Regions from separate parts of the Pelosinus fermentans DSM 17108 genome, predicted to be linked through region 1. Evidence: riboswitches for the same ligand, from Rfam matches in the RefSeq annotation. Region 1 holds a riboswitch; the other holds the start of a gene.

The links. Region 1 has a riboswitch for S-adenosylmethionine ahead of FR7_RS14925 (trans-sulfuration enzyme family protein). Riboswitches for the same ligand answer to the same signal wherever they lie in the genome.
Region 2: another riboswitch for S-adenosylmethionine. It lies ahead of FR7_RS17445 (pyridoxal phosphate-dependent aminotransferase); the one in region 1 lies ahead of FR7_RS14925 (trans-sulfuration enzyme family protein).

Annotation. Positions count from the first base shown of each region.
Region 1 is NZ_AKVN02000001.1:3,231,129-3,241,197, reverse strand. It holds gene nifJ (pyruvate:ferredoxin (flavodoxin) oxidoreductase) at 1-3,485, shown strand, start outside; gene FR7_RS14945 (GNAT family N-acetyltransferase) at 3,664-4,275, shown strand; gene FR7_RS14940 (pyridoxamine 5'-phosphate oxidase family protein) at 4,311-4,781, shown strand; gene FR7_RS14935 (C40 family peptidase) at 4,898-5,557, opposite strand; gene FR7_RS14930 (YegS/Rv2252/BmrU family lipid kinase) at 5,883-6,779, shown strand; SAM riboswitch class I at 6,944-7,046, shown strand; gene FR7_RS14925 (trans-sulfuration enzyme family protein) at 7,126-8,262, shown strand; gene FR7_RS14920 (YezD family protein) at 8,505-8,846, shown strand; gene cysK (cysteine synthase A) at 9,084-10,022, shown strand.
Region 2 is NZ_AKVN02000001.1:3,756,781-3,766,849, reverse strand. It holds gene FR7_RS17480 (HD-GYP domain-containing protein) at 1-84, opposite strand, end outside; gene FR7_RS17475 (LTA synthase family protein) at 282-2,315, shown strand; gene FR7_RS17470 (hypothetical protein) at 2,389-2,589, shown strand; gene FR7_RS17465 (YwbE family protein) at 2,643-2,840, shown strand; gene FR7_RS17460 (hypothetical protein) at 2,872-3,225, shown strand; gene FR7_RS17455 (MATE family efflux transporter) at 3,361-4,719, shown strand; gene FR7_RS17450 (MetQ/NlpA family ABC transporter substrate-binding protein) at 4,864-5,682, opposite strand; gene FR7_RS17445 (pyridoxal phosphate-dependent aminotransferase) at 5,713-6,900, opposite strand; SAM riboswitch class I at 6,975-7,079, opposite strand; gene FR7_RS17440 (MFS transporter) at 7,253-8,539, shown strand; gene larAH10 (NPN-dependent 2-hydroxyacid racemase, LarAH10 family) at 8,552-9,847, shown strand.

The DNA.
Region 1 (10,069 bases):
TTACAGATGTAGCGGCGATTTTTCCAATTACCCCATCTTCACCTATGGCAGAAGCTGTTGATGAATGGTCGGCTCAAGGAAAGAAAAATCTTTTTGGACAAACCGTAAAAGTTATGGAAATGCAGTCAGAGGCTGGTGCTGCTGGTGCAGTGCATGGTTCTTTACAAGCAGGTGCTTTGACTACGACTTACACTGCATCTCAAGGTCTCTTGCTTATGATTCCTAACATGTATAAAGTTGCTGGGGAATTACTTCCAGCTGTTTTCCATGTTAGTGCCAGAGCATTGGCAACCAATGCGCTTAATATATTTGGCGATCATCAGGATGTTATGGCTGCTAGGCAAACGGGCTGTGCATTGCTTGCTGAAAGCAGCGTACAAGAAGTTATGGATTTGAGTGCTGTTGCACATTTAGCAGCATTAAAGGGTAAAGTTCCTTTTATCAATTTCTTTGATGGTTTTAGAACTTCTCATGAAATACAAAAAATTGAAACTATCGAATATGATGAATTGGCAAAGTTATTAGATTTAAATGATGTAGATACTTTCAGAAGAAATGCATTGAATCCAGATCATCCAGTACTTCGTGGTACTGCACAAAATCCTGATATTTATTTCCAAGAAAGAGAAGTTTCTAATAAATACTATGATGCGTTACCTGAAATCGTAGAAAATTACATGGCTGAAATTAATAAAATTACCGGTAGGGATTATCATCTCTTTAATTATTATGGTGCACCAGATGCGGATAGAATGATTATTGCTATGGGTTCAGCCTGTGAGGCGATTGAAGAAACGGTAGATTATTTGAATGCAAATGGTGAAAAAGTTGGTTTATTGAATGTTCATTTGTACAGACCATTCTCCATTGAACACTTCTTTAAGTATATTCCTGAAACAGTAACAAAGATTGCTGTTCTTGACAGAACAAAAGAGCCTGGTTCTTTGGCTGAACCTTTATATCTTGATGTAAAAACAGCTTTCTATAATCGTGAAACTCACCCTGTGATTGTAGGCGGAAGATATGGACTTGGCTCAAAGGATGTAGTACCTGCTCATATTGTTGCCGTTTATGAAAATTTGAAAGCTGATGCGCCTAAAGATGGATTTACCATTGGTATTGTTGATGACGTAACCTTCAAATCGTTGCCAACTGCTGCAGATGTTGATACGACTCCTGAAGGAACAAAAGCTTGTAAGTTCTGGGGTCTTGGTTCAGATGGTACAGTTGGTGCGAATAAGAGTGCAATCAAAATTATCGGTGATAAAACGGATATGTATGCACAAGCTTATTTTGCTTATGATTCTAAAAAATCTGGCGGGATTACAGTTTCCCATCTTAGATTTGGTAAAAAACCAATTAAATCTCCATACTTAATTAACAAAGCTGATTTTGTAGCTTGTCACAATCAATCCTATGTAGATAAATATGATGTATTAGTTGGATTAAAACCAAATGGCAGTTTCTTACTCAATTGTATTTGGGATCAGGAAGAATTAGAAACAAAATTGCCAGGCTTTATGAAACGTTATATTGCACAAAACAATATTAACTTCTACACGTTGAATGCTGTTAAAATTGCGCAGGAAATTGGATTGGGCGGCAGAATTAATATGATCATGCAGTCTGCGTTCTTTAAAATTGCTCATATTATTCCAGTTGAAGATGCGGTTAACTACTTGAAAGATGCAGTTGTTGGTTCCTATGGCAATAAAGGTCAAAAAGTGATTGACATGAATAATGCTGCTATTGATAAAGGCGTGGAATCCATTGTCAAAGTTACTATTCCAGAAAGCTGGAAAACTGCTGCTGACAGTACAAAAGATGAAGCTCATTTTGCTTGTGCTTGCAGCAATGCGAATCAAAAACAAGTACCTGAATTTATTGAAAAAATCCTTATACCAATGAATAGACAAGAAGGCGATTCGTTACCAGTTAGTGCTTTTACTGGCAGCATGGAAGACGGTACATTCCCACTTGGAACGGCTGCCTATGAAAAACGTGGTATTGCAATTAATGTTCCTGAATGGCAAATGGACAAATGTATCCAATGTAATCAGTGCGCATTTGTGTGCCCTCATGCTGTAATCAGACCTGTCTTGGTGAATGAAGAAGAGATGAAAAATGTACCTGAAGGCTTTATTGCAAAAGCAGCCGTTGGTGTAAAAGATTTGCAGTTTAGACTTGCTATTTCTCCTCTTGATTGTACTGGCTGCGGTAACTGCGCACAGGTATGTCCTGCAAAAGAAAAAGCATTGATTATGAAACCGTTGGAAACCCAATTACATGAAGTGAAATTATGGGATTATCTCGCTAATATTTCACCAAAAGAAAATCCTCTGAAAAAGAACACTGTAAAAGGCAGTCAATTTGAACAGCCGTTGTTAGAATTCTCTGGTGCTTGTGCAGGCTGCGGCGAAACGCCTTATGTTAAACTTGTTACTCAATTGTTTGGTGATCGTATGATGGTTGCTAATGCTACGGGTTGTACATCTATCTGGGGTGGCAGTGCTCCATCGATACCATACACAACAAATCATGAAGGACATGGTCCAGCATGGGCGAATTCCTTATTCGAAGATAATGCTGAATTTGGTCTTGGTATGCATTTAGGTGTAAAAGCGCTAAGAGAAAAATTAGCGGGTACGGTTAAAGAAGCTATTGAACTTAATATTAGTGCGGAACTAAAAGCTGCATTGGCAGATTGGTTGGAGCATAAAGATAGCGGTGAAGCAAGCCGTTCCAGAGCAAACCTTGTGGCTAGTCTTGTAGCTGCAGAAAAAGGCGACAATGCTTTATTGAATGAAATTGATAAAAATAAAGATTTCTTGGTGAAAAGATCACAATGGATCTTTGGTGGCGATGGCTGGGCTTATGATATCGGCTACGGCGGTTTGGATCATGTATTGGCGTCTGGTGAAGATGTGAATGTTTTGGTACTTGATACTGAAATCTATTCTAATACCGGCGGACAGGCTTCCAAGTCCACTCCAGCTGCAGCAATTGCTCAATTTGCTGCTAGCGGTAAGACCACTAAGAAGAAAGATCTTGGTATGATGGCTATGAGTTATGGCTATGTATATGTTGCACAAATTGCTATGGGTGCTGATAAAAATCAGACATTGAAAGCAATTGCTGAAGCAGAAGCATATCCAGGTCCATCTCTTGTCATCGCATATGCTCCTTGCATAAGCCATGGTCTGAGAAAAGGCATGGGCTTTAGCCAGCTTGAAATTAAAAATGCCGTTGAATGCGGGTATTGGGGAATGTACAGATATAACCCAACACTGAAAGAAGAAGATAAGAATCCATTCATTCTGGATTCCAAAGAGCCAACAGCTGACTTCCAAGAGTTCTTAATGGGTGAAGTACGCTTTGCGTCTCTCAAGAAACAATATCCAGATTTGGCAGATGCTTTATTTGCGAAAACAGAAAAAGATGCTAAGGAAAGATTAGCAACATATAAAAGACTTGCACAATCGTAAATAGTAATTTCAATTAAAAGAGGCATTTGGCAGCTCGCTAGCGAGCTGCCAAATGCCTCTTTCTTGTATTACCAAAATATTGTATAATAATATCCAATATAATAATGAATATTAGGCTTCTTTACTGAATTCTTATAGAAGTATGATACTATTATTCTAGATTGGAGAGATATGTGTTATGGAAATAGTATATCGCACAGGAAAGCTGGAAGATAGTTTGAAAATTGCTGAGGGAATCGATCGTGCTTCAGGTGGAATTATGGAATTCCTCTTTCACGATTTACTAGGTCAACATACAAGAACCGAGGTGATGGCAAAATCGATAGAGGAGAAACAAGGTACTGATTCGTATGAAAATGCAACCGTTGCAGAGTATCAAGGCAATATTATAGGAATTGTTTATTCTTATTCATCTAAATTCCATGGCATTACTGATAGTACCAGAAGTTTTTTTCCTAGTGACCAGCTTGCAGTTTTAAAGGAATTCTATAATTCAAAGGTTGATAATAGCTGGTTCTTAGATTCTATTTATGTAGACGAAGAATTCCGTGGTACAGGTATCGGCAGTAAGCTGATTACATTAACAAAGCAAAGAGCGAGGGCGAATGGATACAGACAATTGAGTTTAATGGTCATGGCTGATAATACAGTTGCTAGAAGAACCTATGAACGCAATGGCTTTAGAATCGTAAAACACATTGATATACAAGAGCATCCTCTAATTCCTCATAAAGGTGGAGTGTATTTATTAGTTAGTGATGTAAAAGAAGAGTTGCCATCTGATCGGTAATCTGAGGTAAATAAAATGGAGGGGGGATAAGCATAATGGGGATGCGAAGAAAGGATCGAAAAATGGAACAGGGAGAAGCCTATGAACTCCTGTTTCAAAGTAATTATGGTATTTTAGCTACTGTTGATTGTGATGGACAGCCTTATGCGATACCTCTGAATTATGTAGTTAGTGACAATACCATCTATTTTCATTGTGCTTTGGATGGTCATAAACTAGAAAATATTGCTTTGAATTCTAAAGTATGTTTTACTGTGGTGGGAAGAACGAATATTGTGCCAGAACAGTTTTCAACTGATTATGAAAGTGTGGTCGTATTTGGGACGGTCAGTAGAGTAGAAGAAAAGGGCGAAAAGGGAAAAGTCCTAAAAGGTTTTGTGCAGAAATATAGTATTAACTTTGTGCCCGAAGGTGATGTTTATATTGAAAAAGCAAAAGATCAAACAGTTGTGTGCAAAATAACAATAGACAATTATACCGGTAAAAAAAGAGGTTATAAAGTGTAATCTCCTGGAAGACGCTTATGGTAAGGCAACAGTGTTCTTAACATAATCACTGTTAAATGTAAAAGTAAATTCCGCACCATCTTTATGTGGTACGGAATTTACTTTGAGGGTTTGTTTTACTTAATATAACGGCGTGATCCGATATAGTGTTCAGTGTAATAAGCCTCATCTAAAGAACTGATTGTTACTTGTTTGGCCGCAGAACTTGCATGAATGAATTGTTGATTTCCCATATAAAATCCTACATGAGATGCTCCTGGTTTATAGGTGGTGAAAAAGACTAAATCACCTATTTGTAGATTTTCTTTATCTACAGCAGTGCCTTTACTATATTGTTCAGCTGCTGTTCGAGGAAGGGTAATTCCGTTTTTCTTCATAACAAGTTGTGTAAAGCTAGAACAGTCAAGTCCTTTAGTTGGAGATTCTCCGCCAAAAACATAAGGAACGCCCATATAGGTTTTCGCAGTAGCAATAATTGCATCTCCTTTTGAGGAACTAGTTGTTGAATTGCTAGCCGTTTCTTGAAATGGCACCGGCTTAATGTTAACGTTAGGATTTTCAGTTGTATTGTTCTTTCCTAATAAATTTCCTAATAACATGCCAATTAGAACATTAAGAAGATTAAAGGAAGAACTGCTGCTTTTTGAGTTTGAAGAGGATGTTTGTGCGAGTGTATTCAAAGGCGAAGCCGCCATAGCAAGCGTTGTGGGCATAATCAGTGTAAAAGAAAAGGTGAAAAGGATAAGAAGTATAATAGGCATACAATGTTTTTTCATATAATGACCTCCTAGTCCAATGTACGATTTGTTAGAGACGGTTCAGGAGCTAATAATCTCTGAAATTATTAATCAACTGGCAACGTTACTGACTAGAATAATGATACTAGAGAATATGTGTTATGTAAACAGGAAATATCTACAATTGGATTAGGATGAGAGGGATTCGGAGGGTTTTGCAGATGATTATAATTAATAGGCCAGGTCGTTCAAATCATTTAGTTATTGAATAATTCTTATAGACTTTCTGCTGAAAAATGAATTACAATAATAAGATATGAATCCTATTATACATATTCGTGATTGGCAAGGAGGAGGAATCATATTGCGAAAATTTATCCTTGTATATAATCCAATATCAGGTGATGCTAGTTTTAAATTTAAATTGGACAATGTAATCGAGGCTTTTCAAAAAAAAGATTGTATCATAATTCCCCTCCGGGTTAGCAATGATCAAGAGAGCGATGCTTTTATCATGCTGGTAAAAGAAATTGCTGTAGATGGTATTATCGTATCCGGTGGTGATGGTACAATTCATAGTGTAATTAATAATATGCTCAAACAAGAAATAGACTTGCCCCTAGGTATTATTCCAAGTGGTACATCTAACGATTTTGCAGTGTATTTGCAGTTAGATAAAAATATTGATACTTGTGTAGAGACAATTACAAAGGGACAGAGAAAGAGGATTGATGTAGGTAAAGTCAATGATGAATACTTTTTCAATGTTGCTAGTGCTGGATTGATGACATCAGTAGCTCATAATGCAGATAGTATGCTGAAAAACACGTTGGGGAAAATTGCATATTATTTAAAGGGACTTGGAGAATTACCTAATTTTAAAGCATTAAAAATGCGAATTATTACAGAACAGCAAGTCATTGAGGAAGATGTCTTTTTATTTTTAATAATGAATAGTGGTACTGTTGGCGGATTTCCTAATTTAGTACCTCATGCGAAAATTGATGATGGGAAGCTGGACGTACTTATTGTGAAAAAGTGCAACCTGCCTGAATTAATGAGTTTGTTTATTAGTTTTTTAAAAGGCATTCACTGTAATAGTAAATATGTAACTTGTCTACAGGCGGAAACTATTTATATAGAATGTGCTGAAGAAGTAGAAAGCGACTTAGATGGAGAATTGGGTCCCAAATTGCCTCTTAATGTTACGATACTATCCAGAAAAATTGAAGTTTTTTGTTCTAGTCAAGAAAGTATATAGACCCCTTTGTGTCCTTTGCGTCTTTGTGGTTCAATTCGTTTTATATGTTTTATTCGCTGAGTTGATTAACAAAATTAAAACTAAAATCGCTAAAAAGCCTGTAAAAATGTAAATTATGTTGACCATATAGAATACCATATGGTATAATTTTAGAAATGAATAAACTCTTATCGAGAGTGGTCGAGGGACTGGCCCGATGACACCCAGCAACCGGCAGTAATGCAGTGGTGCTAATTCCAGCAGGATGAGAATCCTGACAGATAAGAGGAAGATGGTCTTTAATAAACCTCTTTCCTCGGAAAGGGGTTTATTTAATTTAAAAAAAATAAAGATTCAGGAGGTATTTATGAAATTAGATTCAAAAATTGTGCATATTGGGGTCTGTACAGATGAAAAAACGGGAGCAATAAGCACTCCTGTATATCAATCAGCAACGTTTCGTCATCCCGCTCTTGGTGAGAGCACGGGGTTTGATTATACCCGTAGCCAGAACCCAACAAGAAAAGTATTAGAAGAAGGGATTGCTGCACTGGAAAATGGTGCAGTCGGTTTGGCATTTGCTTCAGGGATGGCTGCAATTACGGCTATATTAATGTTGTATAAGACAGGAGATCACTTGGTGGTTGTAGAAGACTGCTATGGTGGTACATATCGGGTCATTGATAAAATATTTAGTAATTTTGGCTTAACAGTAAGTTTTGTAGATGGCAGTAATATAGAAGAAGTAGCACAGAGTATTACACCTGCTACTAAAGCAATATTGGTAGAAACGCCGACCAATCCGCTAATGAAAATTGTCGATATTCGTGCCATTGTAAAATTAGCCAAAGGAAATGAGATGCATGTTATCGTTGATAATACATTCTTAACACCCTATTTTCAACGTCCTTTAGAGTTGGGAGCTGATGTGGTCATTCACAGTGGCAGTAAATATTTAGCGGGTCATAATGACTTGGTGTGCGGATTAGTCGTTGCTCGGGATGCCGAATTAGGTGCCTCGATACGTTACATCCAAAATTCAACAGGGGGAATTCTCGGACCTAATGATAGTTGGTTATTGATTCGCAGTATGAAAACACTGGCATTGCGAATGGAAAAGCATAATCAAAACTCGCAAATTATTGCCCAATGGCTGACTCGTCATCCAAAAGTTGTTAAAGTATATTACCCAGGATTAGCTGATCATCAAGGTAAAGATATACATGATAGTCAATCATCTGGTTATGGCGGTATGCTGTCTTTTGCAGTAGATCATCCAGAAAGGGTTAAGCAAGTACTGCGTAAAGTGCAAATGATTCGATTTGCCGAAAGCCTTGGTGGCGTGGAATCTCTGATTACTTTACCGGCGGTTCAAACTCATGCTGATGTGCCGATTGAGGTTCGTGAACGTTTGGGAATATCCGACTGCTTATTACGCTTATCAATTGGCATCGAAGATGCCAGTGATATCATTAATGACTTAGAACAAGCATTAGCGGATTAAAATCACTCATTGTTATAGAAAAAAGTACTAGTCATAGAATCATTAAGAGGTGAATAGGGTGATAGAGAGGGAGTTTTCTGCAAAATTATTGCATATCGAAGTGGAAGTAGATGCCTATACGAGAGCGGTGAGTACACCTATTGATCAGCCACAAGAATATAAATAATTGCGATTATCTGTAGGCTTAGAAGATGCAAATGATCTTTTGGCAGATTTAACATCGGCAATGGAGGAGTAAGAGTATGCAAGAAAAAATCTCATTTCCTGCAAAAGCATTAGCAGTAATTGATCAGAGTATACAAAATATTAGTTTTGGTGAGATTGTTTTAATTGTTCAAGACGGACATATTATTCAAATTGAACGTACAGAAAAAATTATTATTTCTAGTCAGAAGAACTTTCAGCAAGGGAAAAAGAATACAGAAGAAATAAACCTTCTTCGTAAAAAAATTTTAGGAGAGTTATCGCATTTACAATATGGTCAACTAGTTGTAAAAATCAAGGATGGTAAAGCGGTACAGATTGAGAAAACAGAAAAACGGCGTTTCCCAGAGGTAGAAGGTGTCTATGGTGATGGTATATAAAAGCAAGTGACATAGGTGAGTTTGACAGGTTAAGACTCGTATTTCAACGCAATTTTACTTTTTAAAATTAAATATTAAGTTGACAAAGCGGAGTATTTATGATTAAATGTACTTATAATATCATTAGTTAGCCGATCAGAAAACTGAAGGCTAAGGAATCGTTCTTTTGTAGGACTTCCTTAGCCTTTTTCTTTTCTGTCAAAAAAATAAAAAATAAAAAAATGGAGGTCGTGTAACATGGCTAAAATTGCAAAACAGTTGACTGATCTTATTGGCAATACGCCGCTGCTGGAACTTACTAAATATAATGGTGAAAAAGGCTTAGCTGCAAAAGTAATTGCTAAATTAGAGTACTTCAATCCGCTCAGCAGTGTAAAAGATCGTATTGGTTACGCTATGATTGCGGATGCAGAAAAGCAAGGATTAATTAATAAAGACACAATAATAATTGAACCTACCAGCGGTAACACTGGTATTGCTTTAGCCTTTGTGGCTGCAGCACGAGGCTATAAATTAGTATTGTGTATGCCAGATACAATGAGTATCGAAAGACGGAATCTATTAAAAGCTTTAGGCGCTGAACTGGTCTTAACTCCTGGGGCAGAAGGTATGAAAGGAGCTATCGGTAAGGCAGAGCAACTGGCTGCAGAAAATAGCAATTCCATTATTTTGCAACAATTTAAAAACCCATCCAATCCGGAAATACATAGACAGACTACTGCTGAAGAAATCTGGAGAGATACAGATGGAGAAGTCGATATCTTTATTTCTGGTGTAGGTACTGGCGGTACGGTCACAGGTGTGGCTGAAGTACTAAAGAAAAAGAAACCAAGTGTTAAAATTGTTGCTGTTGAACCTTTTGATTCGCCTGTTTTATCAGGCGGAAAACCAGGTCCTCATAAAATTCAAGGCATTGGTGCTGGATTTGTTCCTGCTGTAATTAACCTTGATGTTGTAGATGAAATTTTTGGTGTTCATAATGAAGATGCTTTTACGACTTCCAGGGAACTTGCTAAAACAGAAGGCTTGTTGGTTGGGATTTCAAGTGGTGCAGCAGTTTATGCAGCTGTTCAGATCGCAGCACGTCCTGAGAATAAAGGGAAAAATATTGTTGTCTTATTACCTGATTCAGGAGAGCGCTATTTATCTACAGCACTTTTCCAACAAGAGTCTTAAGGTATAGCTTTGATAGAGCCATTTAGCTCGCTAGTCATTTAAAAAAG
Region 2 (10,069 bases), 530 kb from region 1:
TAGTAAGACCTGTCCTTCGGAATTTAAGATATGTTCGGCGATGACATCTCCCTTTTTAAGTTCATTTATTTTGACTTTTAACATATTTATATATCCTCCTAAGTTAAAAAATCAGTAAGAGTGTCTGCTCTGTAGTTCTTTTTTCTAGAGTGAAACTAATTCTATATAAAATCATATAACAAAATATAAGAATTGGCGAGAGAAAGTTCTAAAATCAAGCAAACTTTAATGTCTATAGATACTCTATAAAGGATGAAAAAGTAGAAAAATGCAGGAAAATGATGAAAAAAGTAGAAATACAAAAGAAATATACATATGAGAGGATGTTTTTCTGCGTGTCAAGGTGGGAAGAATTATTTAACAATATTCAGCAGGATATAAAACTATTTGTGTTTGTCCTGGGAGTATTTTGCTTATTTCGTATTGGGTTTATTATTGTATTAAATTCTTATATTAGCGAGGCTGCAACCTTTCAGGATATTGCTATGGCGCTTTATTATGGAATACGGATTAGTTTAAAGAGTACAGGTTTGGTGGTTGCAGCTTCTTTTATACTGTGTACCTTACTCAAGGCCTTTATGAAAGACGCAATAATAATTAATCTGCGTTATATTCTGGGTTGTATGTATATTAGCCTTCTTAGCTTATTATTTTACGCTAGGATTCCTTACTATGAACAATTTCATATGGGGTTTAATCAATTGTTGTTTAATACGTTTAATGATGATGTTCATGCACTATTTTATACCTTGGTAGAGCAATATAAATTGCCTGTACGTTTGTTAATGACTGGAGTGACAGCACTGGCATTATGCCGTTTATTGAAAGCATGGCTGAGAACGAAGACATACCATCTGCCTCGTTTTTCCAAGTGGTATGGCAATATTGCTTTTCGTACTTCGCTGCTAATCATTGCATATTATCTTGTTATCTTTATTCGCTTTGGCGGCAGCATGACCTATGCCTATAATATTGACTGGGAAAATTCAGGTGTCACTAAAGATGAATTTTTAAATGAAGCTATCTTAGATGATGTTCAAGCCTTATATCGGGCTTATACACTTCATGAGCGGGTAATGGCATCAACAGGGCTAGATTTGGACCCACAGAGGATGATAGAGTATGGGACATATGTGGCTGGTCATCCAGTAGACTCCCAAAAGGTAGACGATTTCTTGAAAAAAGAAGCCCAGGGAGGAACGATTCAGAAACCGCAGCATGTATTTTTGATCATTGGGGAAAGCTATGCCAATTGGCCGTTGCTGCCTCAGTATAAAGATCTGAACATTGCTAATGGCATGCGAAATATTATAGCGCAAGAGGATGCAGCCTATGTTCCTGCTTTTCTGCCCAATGGCATGAGCACCATTTCAGGCATCATGGGCATTGTAACAGGTCTGGCAGAGGCGAATCTGTATCTTACGTATTTACCAGAGTCTTACAAGGAACCTTATTCTACATCTCTTGCTCCTCAAATGAAAAAACTTGGCTATAAGCCTCGATTCTGGTATGCGGGACCCACATCTTGGGAGCGAGTAAAGGACTTTACCTTGGCTCAAGGATTTGAGGAATTTTATGGCATGGGGGATATAGCAAGCCAGTCTGGCAATGTTTGGGGCTGTGACGATAAATATTTATTCCAGGCAGTTGCTTCTGGTGTAGATCATCCTACGCCGACTTTTGATGTGATTATGAATATCTCGAATCATGCTCCTTATACAGTGGATTTAGAAGAAGAGGGATTTGATAGGGATAGTGTAATTAGTGGATTACCTGATAATGTAAAAGAAGATCAGGAGCTTATAAAAAAACTAGGGCATTTTTGGTATGCTGATAAGGTTATGGCTGAGTTCATTAAGGATATGCGCCAGCAGTACCCCGACAGTCTATTCATTATTGTTGGTGATCATGCAGACCGACTCAATATCCAATTGAATCCTAGCTTATATGAACGCTATGGGATTCCCTTCATTGTCTATGGAAAGGGAATCGATAAGAATGTGTTTTCTAAAGAAGTGGCAGGCAGTCATATTAATGTGTCTCCTACCATCCTAGAATTACTGTCTCCTCCAGGATTTGTTTATTATTCACTAGGTGAAAGTATGACACGGGGGAATGGGATTGGTTTTAATTACGGTTTTTGGGTTACTCATGATTCTATCGGGAAAATTGGCAGCGATAGTAAAGAAAATATGGAGGGAATAAAAATGACCTCTGCTTTAGACGTGAATTTTATACAAAAAGATATTGATGCGAGAAGAGCCATGTCTTGGTGGCGCATTAAATATGGAAAAAATATGAAGAATGCAGAGTAACATACAGGAATTAGCTAGGAGAATGTGGAATTAATATAAGCAAGCCAAGAATTGCAGAGAGGAAGAATATAAAATGACAAGATCCTTTACCTTATATCGTGATCAATTAAAAAAGCTTTTAGTACAAGTGGAAAAAAATGTCGAGAAAAATCCATTGGCGACTGACGGGATCACGATTATGATTTCAGATAATGATCGTTGTTTAAAAGTGTTTCAAAAAGTTGGCCATGATTGGATTTACTTGGATCAAGAAGAATTCTGTGAGTGGTATTAAAATGAACCCTGCTCATTTCTTTATGGGCAGGGTTCAAAGGATAGGAGGAAGCTATGTTGAGTGGGACAGAGCGTAAAAATATTAAAGCAGGCAGCAGGGTGAAAATTGTACAAAAGCAGCATCAAGGCACCGGACAGCTGACGGAAGGTGTGGTAAAAGATCTGCTCACCAATAGTGCGATTCATCATCGGGGTATAAAAGTTCGTTTGGTAAATGGCATAGTAGGCAGAGTTCAGGAAGTGATTCAGTAGTTTGTATCAAGTGCCAAGGAAGGGGGAAAGCATGACGGATATAGCGGTTACTCAGTCAAGAAGAGACCGTAAAAACAAGCAATTGGCAATTGGCAGGAAAGCAGTATTTGATGGTGTGAAATCAATATTATACATTGCAGCCTGGGCTTTCTTATTATATGTATTGCAGCCTTTTATTACAGCAGCAGCCTGGTGGAAGGGGCATCAAATTATGATGGAGAATGCTTTTTCTTTAGTGGCAGTTAATACAATTTTTATTGTAATGGAATATATCGTGATTTTTGGGATGAGTATTCTTTTCGCAATGCTTTCCTGGTCCGAATGGAATCATTGGCGTTTATCCCGTCCTGTACAAAGTAGTTTATTTGTAAGATTACTAAAATAAGTGAGGCAGGAGAAAGAAACTCCCGCCTCACTTATTCATCTTTAGTAACTCAATGAAGTGGTGTACTTTGATTAGGGGAAAATAGAGTAGAGTCGAAAGTTTAGGTTTAAGATTCTAGATAAATAGGTGTGAGATATGGAACAAACATATTCCTTACGGGAAAAAGTAAATCAATTTTTAATTATTTTACTACCGATTTTAGTAACACAAGTATGTATGTGTGCTATGACTTTTTTTGATACGATGATGTCGGGACGTGTCAGTCCCAATGATCTAGTTGGTGTTGCCATTGGATCTAGTATATGGATGCCTGTTTTTACGGGGCTAAATGGGATTCTTTTTGCTATAGTTCCTATTGTTGCCCACTTTTTGGGAGCGCAAAAAAAAGAAAAGGTGCCCTTTGCGGTCATTCAAGCCGTATATTTAGCCATAGCAATATCCATTGTAGTTATAATTTGCGGCTTTTATGTGATACATCCGATATTGGATAAAATGGAACTCAATGCTTTATCCTATCAAATTGCTCATGATTTTCTAGCAGCAATTTCTTTTGGGATTATTCCATTGTTTATTTCCACAGTTCTTCGCTGTTTTATTGATACCTTAGGTTATACACGGGTAACGATGCTAATTTCTATGGTAGCATTACCGATCAATATACTGCTTAATTATGTATTGGTTTTTGGTAATTTCGGTTTTCCCCAGTTGGGTGGTGTGGGAGCAGGATGGGCCTCTGCGATTACCTATTGGTGTATTGCCATTATTAGTGTATGCGTTATTCAAAGCAGAGAACCTTTTAAATCCCATCAGATATTTAGCTTCTGGTATCGCTTTTCTTTCGCAGCCTGGAAAGAGCAGTTAAAGATCGGTATACCCATTGGTATAGCGATTTTTTGTGAAACGAGTATATTTGCAGTGATTACTTTGCTAATGAGTGAGTTTAGTGAAGTTACAATTGCAGCCTATCAAGTAGCTATTAATGTGGCAGCCCTGATTTATATGATGCCACTTAGTATTTCTATGGCTTTAACAATAGTGGTAGGCTTTGAAGCAGGGGCTAAGCGGTATCAAGATGCTAAACAATATGGCTATCTGGGTATTGGAATTGCATTGCTTATGGCTGTAATGGCTGCCATCGTATTATATTTTGGCAACGAGCAGATATCCAGTTTATATACAGCAGATATGGATATTAGGCATCTTGCGGAGCAATTCTTGTTATATGCGATTTTCTTCCAATTATCAGATGCTATCGCAACACCGGTCCAAGGCTGTTTGCGGGGCTATAAAGATGTTCGGGTTACATTTATTTTGGCAATGATTTCTTACTGGGTTCTTGGATTGCCCCTAGGGTATGTGTTATCTCATCATTCCGGGTTAGGAGCCTTTGGTTATTGGATCGGTTTGATTGTAGGTCTAGCCTTTGGTGCAACTTGTTTATCGGCAAGACTCATGAGAGTGCAGCGTAAATATGGGGATATACAAAATGTATAGTGTTCTGCTTCTGTAAAAAAATGAATCGAAACGCGAAGACGCGAAGAAATACGAAGCACACGAAGGAGATTACAGGTCTCTTCGTGTGCTTCATAGCCTTCGCGCCTTCGCGTTTCAAAATGTTTTATTTTTTATGTGCCAGTTTTACCAGGCTGCTGCAACAGAACCTTTAAAGTGTTCATTAATGAAGGATTTTACTTCATCAGAGTGATAGGCTTTAATGAATTTTTGTACAGCTGGATTTTCTTTATCTTTAGAACGGACAGCAATAATATTAGCATAAGGGGAGTTGATATCTTCAATAGCAATTGCATCTTTAGTCGGTACTAATCCAGCGGTAATTGCATAATTGGTGTTAATGGCAGCAACGTCCATGTCAGCTAGGGAACGGGGGATTTGTGCTGCATCTAATTCTTTGATAACAATTTTTTTAGGATTCTCAATAATATCAGTAACAGCGGCTTTTAGTCCGATTTCCGGTTTTAATTTAATAAGACCAATTTTCTCTAGCAATAATAGAGCTCGTCCTCCGTTAGTTGGATCATTAGGAATGGCAACGATGGCTCCTGCTTGTAAATCGGCTATATTTTTCAGCTTGCTTGAATAAATGCCCATTGGAAAAATGACTGTGTTGCCCACTGAGACGATATCATAATTGCGGTCTTTAATAATATTGTCAAGGTAAGGTTTATGTTGAAAACTATTGACGTCAATATCACCTTGGTTTAATGCTACATTAGGTTGAATATAATCATTAAATTCAACGACTTCGATTTTTAAGCCATCCTTTTCGGCAATTTTCTTGACTACATCCATTACTTCAGCGTGAGGACCAGCTGTAACACCAACTTTTAATGTTTTCTGTTCTACTTTTGCAGTACTTTGCTGACCGCAGCCAGTTGCTAAACCTAGAATAAAGACAAGAGATAGGAAAAGGGAAATGGATTTTAGTGATTTTTTCATTTAAATATGCCTCCTAAAAAATATAATGTTTTATTTCAATTTTTGCAGTCTTTCGATTGCTGCTTCTAATGTTGCAAATTGTTTGCAGAAACAAAAACGGATAAAACGATGTTTGTCATTGGCATCGTCCTGATAAAAACTAGATCCCGGTACGACTGCAACCCCTACTTTTTCAGCTAAGTGACGGGCAAAGTCTACATCATTCTTCCAGCCAAAAGGCGCTATGTCTGCCATAATATAATAGGCGCCGGCCGGGCGAATGCAAGTAAAGCCGATGGCAGTCAATTCCTTTAACATAAAGTCGCGACGCTTACTGTAAAAATCCCCTAATTTTTCATAATAAGTGGTAGGAAAATTTAGGGCCTGGGCGGCGGCTACTTGCAGGGGAGCGGCTGCTCCTACCGTCAAGAAGTCATGCATTTTACGTATGGAACGGCTGATTTCGCCGGAAGCAATCACATAACCAATGCGCCAGCCTGTTACGCTGTAGGTTTTTGAAATACTATTGATAGTTATGGTTCGTTCTGCCATGCCGGGCAAGGTAGCCAGAGGAATGTGTTTTATTTCATCATAGATGATGTGTTCATAGATTTCGTCTGTAATTGCCAAGACATCATATTGAATACATAGTTTGGCAATGAGATCCAGCTCTTCGCGGTTAAAAACTTTACCAGTAGGGTTATTTGGAGTATTAATAATAATGGCCCTGGTACGTTCTGAAAATGCCGCCGTTAATTCTTCCTTGATAAAGCTGAATTCTGGTGGATGCAGTTGGACGTATTTGGGGGTAGCACCACATAATACGGCATCAGGACCATAGTTTTCATAAAAAGGCTGAAATATAATGACTTCATCCCCAGGATTAATAGTGGCTAAGAGGGTTGCTACCATGCCTTCTGTTGAACCGCAGCATACGGTGATTTGCGTTTCCGGGTCAATATCAATGTTATAGTCTCTTTTGTTTTTCAAAGCAATGGCATCTCTAAGTGACTTCGTCCCCCAGGTAATTGCATATTGATTGTGATCTTCTAAAATTGCCTTAACTGCGGCCTCTTTTATTTCATCCGATGCCGGAAAATCAGGAAAGCCTTGTGCAAGATTAATGGCTTTATGAGCGGCAGCAATACGAGACATTTCTCTAATTACGGATTCTGTAAAACGACCAGCTTTTTCCGAGGCATAGTTACGCAGAGTTTGAGCTTGTGCATTTTGATTCATCATATTGACTCCTTTGATTGATAATAAAAAAATCTTCTTCATAAGATGAAGAAGATTTTATTTTTCCAAAATGATCCTCATCTCCCAGGAAATTCCTGTTGGAATTGGCACCGTTCGCATTGCGCGGTGGTTGCCGTAGCTTCATCGGGCCAATCCCCTCGGCTAACTCTTGATGAATGTATGTAGTTGATGAAAGTAATAGTAGCATGAGTTCCTACCTGGTGTCAAGGAGAATTGAGAAAATCGTATCTCTCGTCAATTGACATGTAAACTTAACAAAAGTATAATATGATAATATGAATAAAAGTCCATTGCAAAAATACTTATATTCATAATTGAGGAGGATTATCGTATGGGGCAGACAAAAACAAGTTTTCGATGGAAATTAGCAGGACTTATGTTTTTTATTAGTTTTATTTCTTACATGGATCGAGTCAATTTATCAGTAGCCACTCCCACTATTATGCAAGAATTAGGCTTTAGCAAAATGGATATGGGATTTATTCAGACGGCTTTTTTTGTTGGCTATGCTTTTATGCAAATACCAGGTGGAATCATGTCTGAATTTTGGGGACATCGGAGGGTTCTGGCACTAGCAGCTACTTGGTGGTCAGCCTTTACAGTATTAACAGGAGCATGCAGTAACTTTACCTCATTTATTCTGGCGAGAAGTCTGTTTGGCATCGGAGAAGGTCCTATGGCACCTGCCTTTGGAAGATTTATTTACCGTTGGTTTAATAATAATGAAAAGGGGCGTGCTTCTTCATTTATGTTAAGCGGTGTATTTTTTGGACCGGTTGTTGGTCCAACACTTACGATCGTATTGATGATGAATTTTGGCTGGCGTTCCGTATTTGTTATTTTTGGTGGAGTAGGTTTACTATTGGCAGGACTTTGGTATTATTTAGCCAAGGATACTCCTCAGGATAGTAAATTTACCAATGCTGCAGAAGCAAGTTACATAGAAGAAGGTCTAATGGTAGATAGTGATAAAAAAGAACTGGCACCTTGGCGTGCTTTTTTGGGATCTTCTCAGTTTTGGGCTATTGGGATTCAATATTTTATAACGGATTATATTATGTATGTATTTTTAGCTTGGTTGCCATTATACTTAATAGAGGCTCAAAATTTTTCTTTGCAGAAAATGGGGATTGCTGCTTCTTTTCCTTGGGCGGCATTGTGTATAGTAACGGCTACATGCGGCTATATCAGTGATAAATTAGTCGCTTCCGGTGTGTCAAGGCATAAATCCCGCACTTTATTTGGCATTCTAGGACTAATTATCTGTTGTATAACTCTTTACCTGGGAGCAGTGGCAACTGTACCTTGGCTGAATGTATTATGGCTAACGATATCCTTGGGATCTCTTGGATTTACTTTTAATGCTTCATGGGCCGCCTGTCTTGATATTGGAGGTAAATTTGCTGGATCGATAACTGGCTGGATGAATTTCTGGGGGAATATGGGCGGCATTGCTGCTCCGGTTGCTACAGCATGGGTTGCAACGAATTATGGCTGGCAGGCAGCTATTCTGACAACTGCAGCTTCAGCCGTGATTGGCATTGTTGCATGGTTGGCTGTCAAGCCCGATAAGCCTTTAGTACTAAAGGAAAATAATAATCTTGAAAAGATTGCGTAGGAGAGATGCTAGATGTTAAAAGAATTTTCATTTGGTTTTGGTGATAGTGAAATTAAAGTAGCTTTGCCGGAAGAACGCGTTGTAAATGTTGTGGAAGGTAAACCAGCGAAAGCAGTTTCAGATGTAGAAGCTGCTGTTCGTGAGGTACTGAACAATCCAATTGGTACTCCACCTCTAAAGAATGTAATACAGCAAGGTGATAAAGTGGTCATCGTTGCTAGTGATATAACTCGTCAATGGGTGCGTCATGATTTGTTTTTACCTACTTTGCTGAATGAACTGAATAAAGCTGGTATACCTGATGAAGATATTTCCCTTATTGTTGCACTGGGCGCCCATCGCCATCATACTCATGAGGAAAATGTACTGACTTTTGGTCAGGAAATTGTGGAACGCATAGCGATCCTACAAAGTCATGCGCCAGAAACGGATGAATTTGTTTATGTGGGTCAAACTTCACGGGGAAAAGATGTCCATATGAATAAGCATGTAGTTAATGCCGATAAAGTCATTTTAACGGGCGGAATTGTTCATCATCTAATGGCTGGCTTTGGTGGCGGACGTAAAGCCATCATGCCAGGGATCTCCTCTTATAGCACGATTCAGGAAAATCATAGTCTATGTCTTCATACAGTAGTTGGACAGGGGGTAAGTCCAGAATGTACTGTTGGTAAATTGGAAAATAACCCTATGCATGCGGATATGCTGGAAATGGCAGAATTACTGAAACCAGCCTTTTTATTAAATGCAGTGTTTACACCAGAAGGTCAGTTTGCCTCTTTTGTTGCCGGTCACTGGCATGAAGCTTGGCTCCAAGGATGCAAAACAGCTAATGAGATATTTGGTGTTCCCATAAGCGGAAAAACTGATTTGGTCATTGCTTCTGCTGGAGGATTCCCGAAAGACATCAATCTGTATCAAGGCTCCAAAACCATTGGAAATTCCTTCATGGCGGTAAAATCCACAGGTGTAGTGATTTTACTGCTGGAATGCCGTGATATCATGGAGCCGCCTGATTTTAGCGGCTGGTTTAACTACGATTCTCTGTATGAGCGAGAATTGGCTTTGCGAAAAGGTTTTACCGTTCCAGGCTTCATTGCATTAAAACTGGGATATATGGCAAAAGAAGTTCCTCATATTGTTGTTTCATTGCCTCAGAATAAAGAGTTTTTTGAAAAAGCAGGAATGCTGACTGCTAGTAGCTTGGATGAGGCGATCACCATGGCTGAAAAAATAATAAATAAGACAGAATACACGATCACCGTCATGGCTCATGGAGCCAACACAGTACCAATCGAAAGTATTTGATACGAAAAAATAATGTAACCGCAGAGGCGCAGAGACACAGAGAGAGTTTTATTTCTCTGTGTCTCTGCGCCTCTGCGGTTAAAAAAATCTTCGTGTTTTTATATTCTTAGTATCTTCGCGGTTCAAAATGTTTTCTTTTTAAAAGCTAGTATAGCAGCAGGATTGTTGCTGCTAATGGGGAAGAGATAGAGTAATGGTTTATTATCTCTTACGTATTAGTCT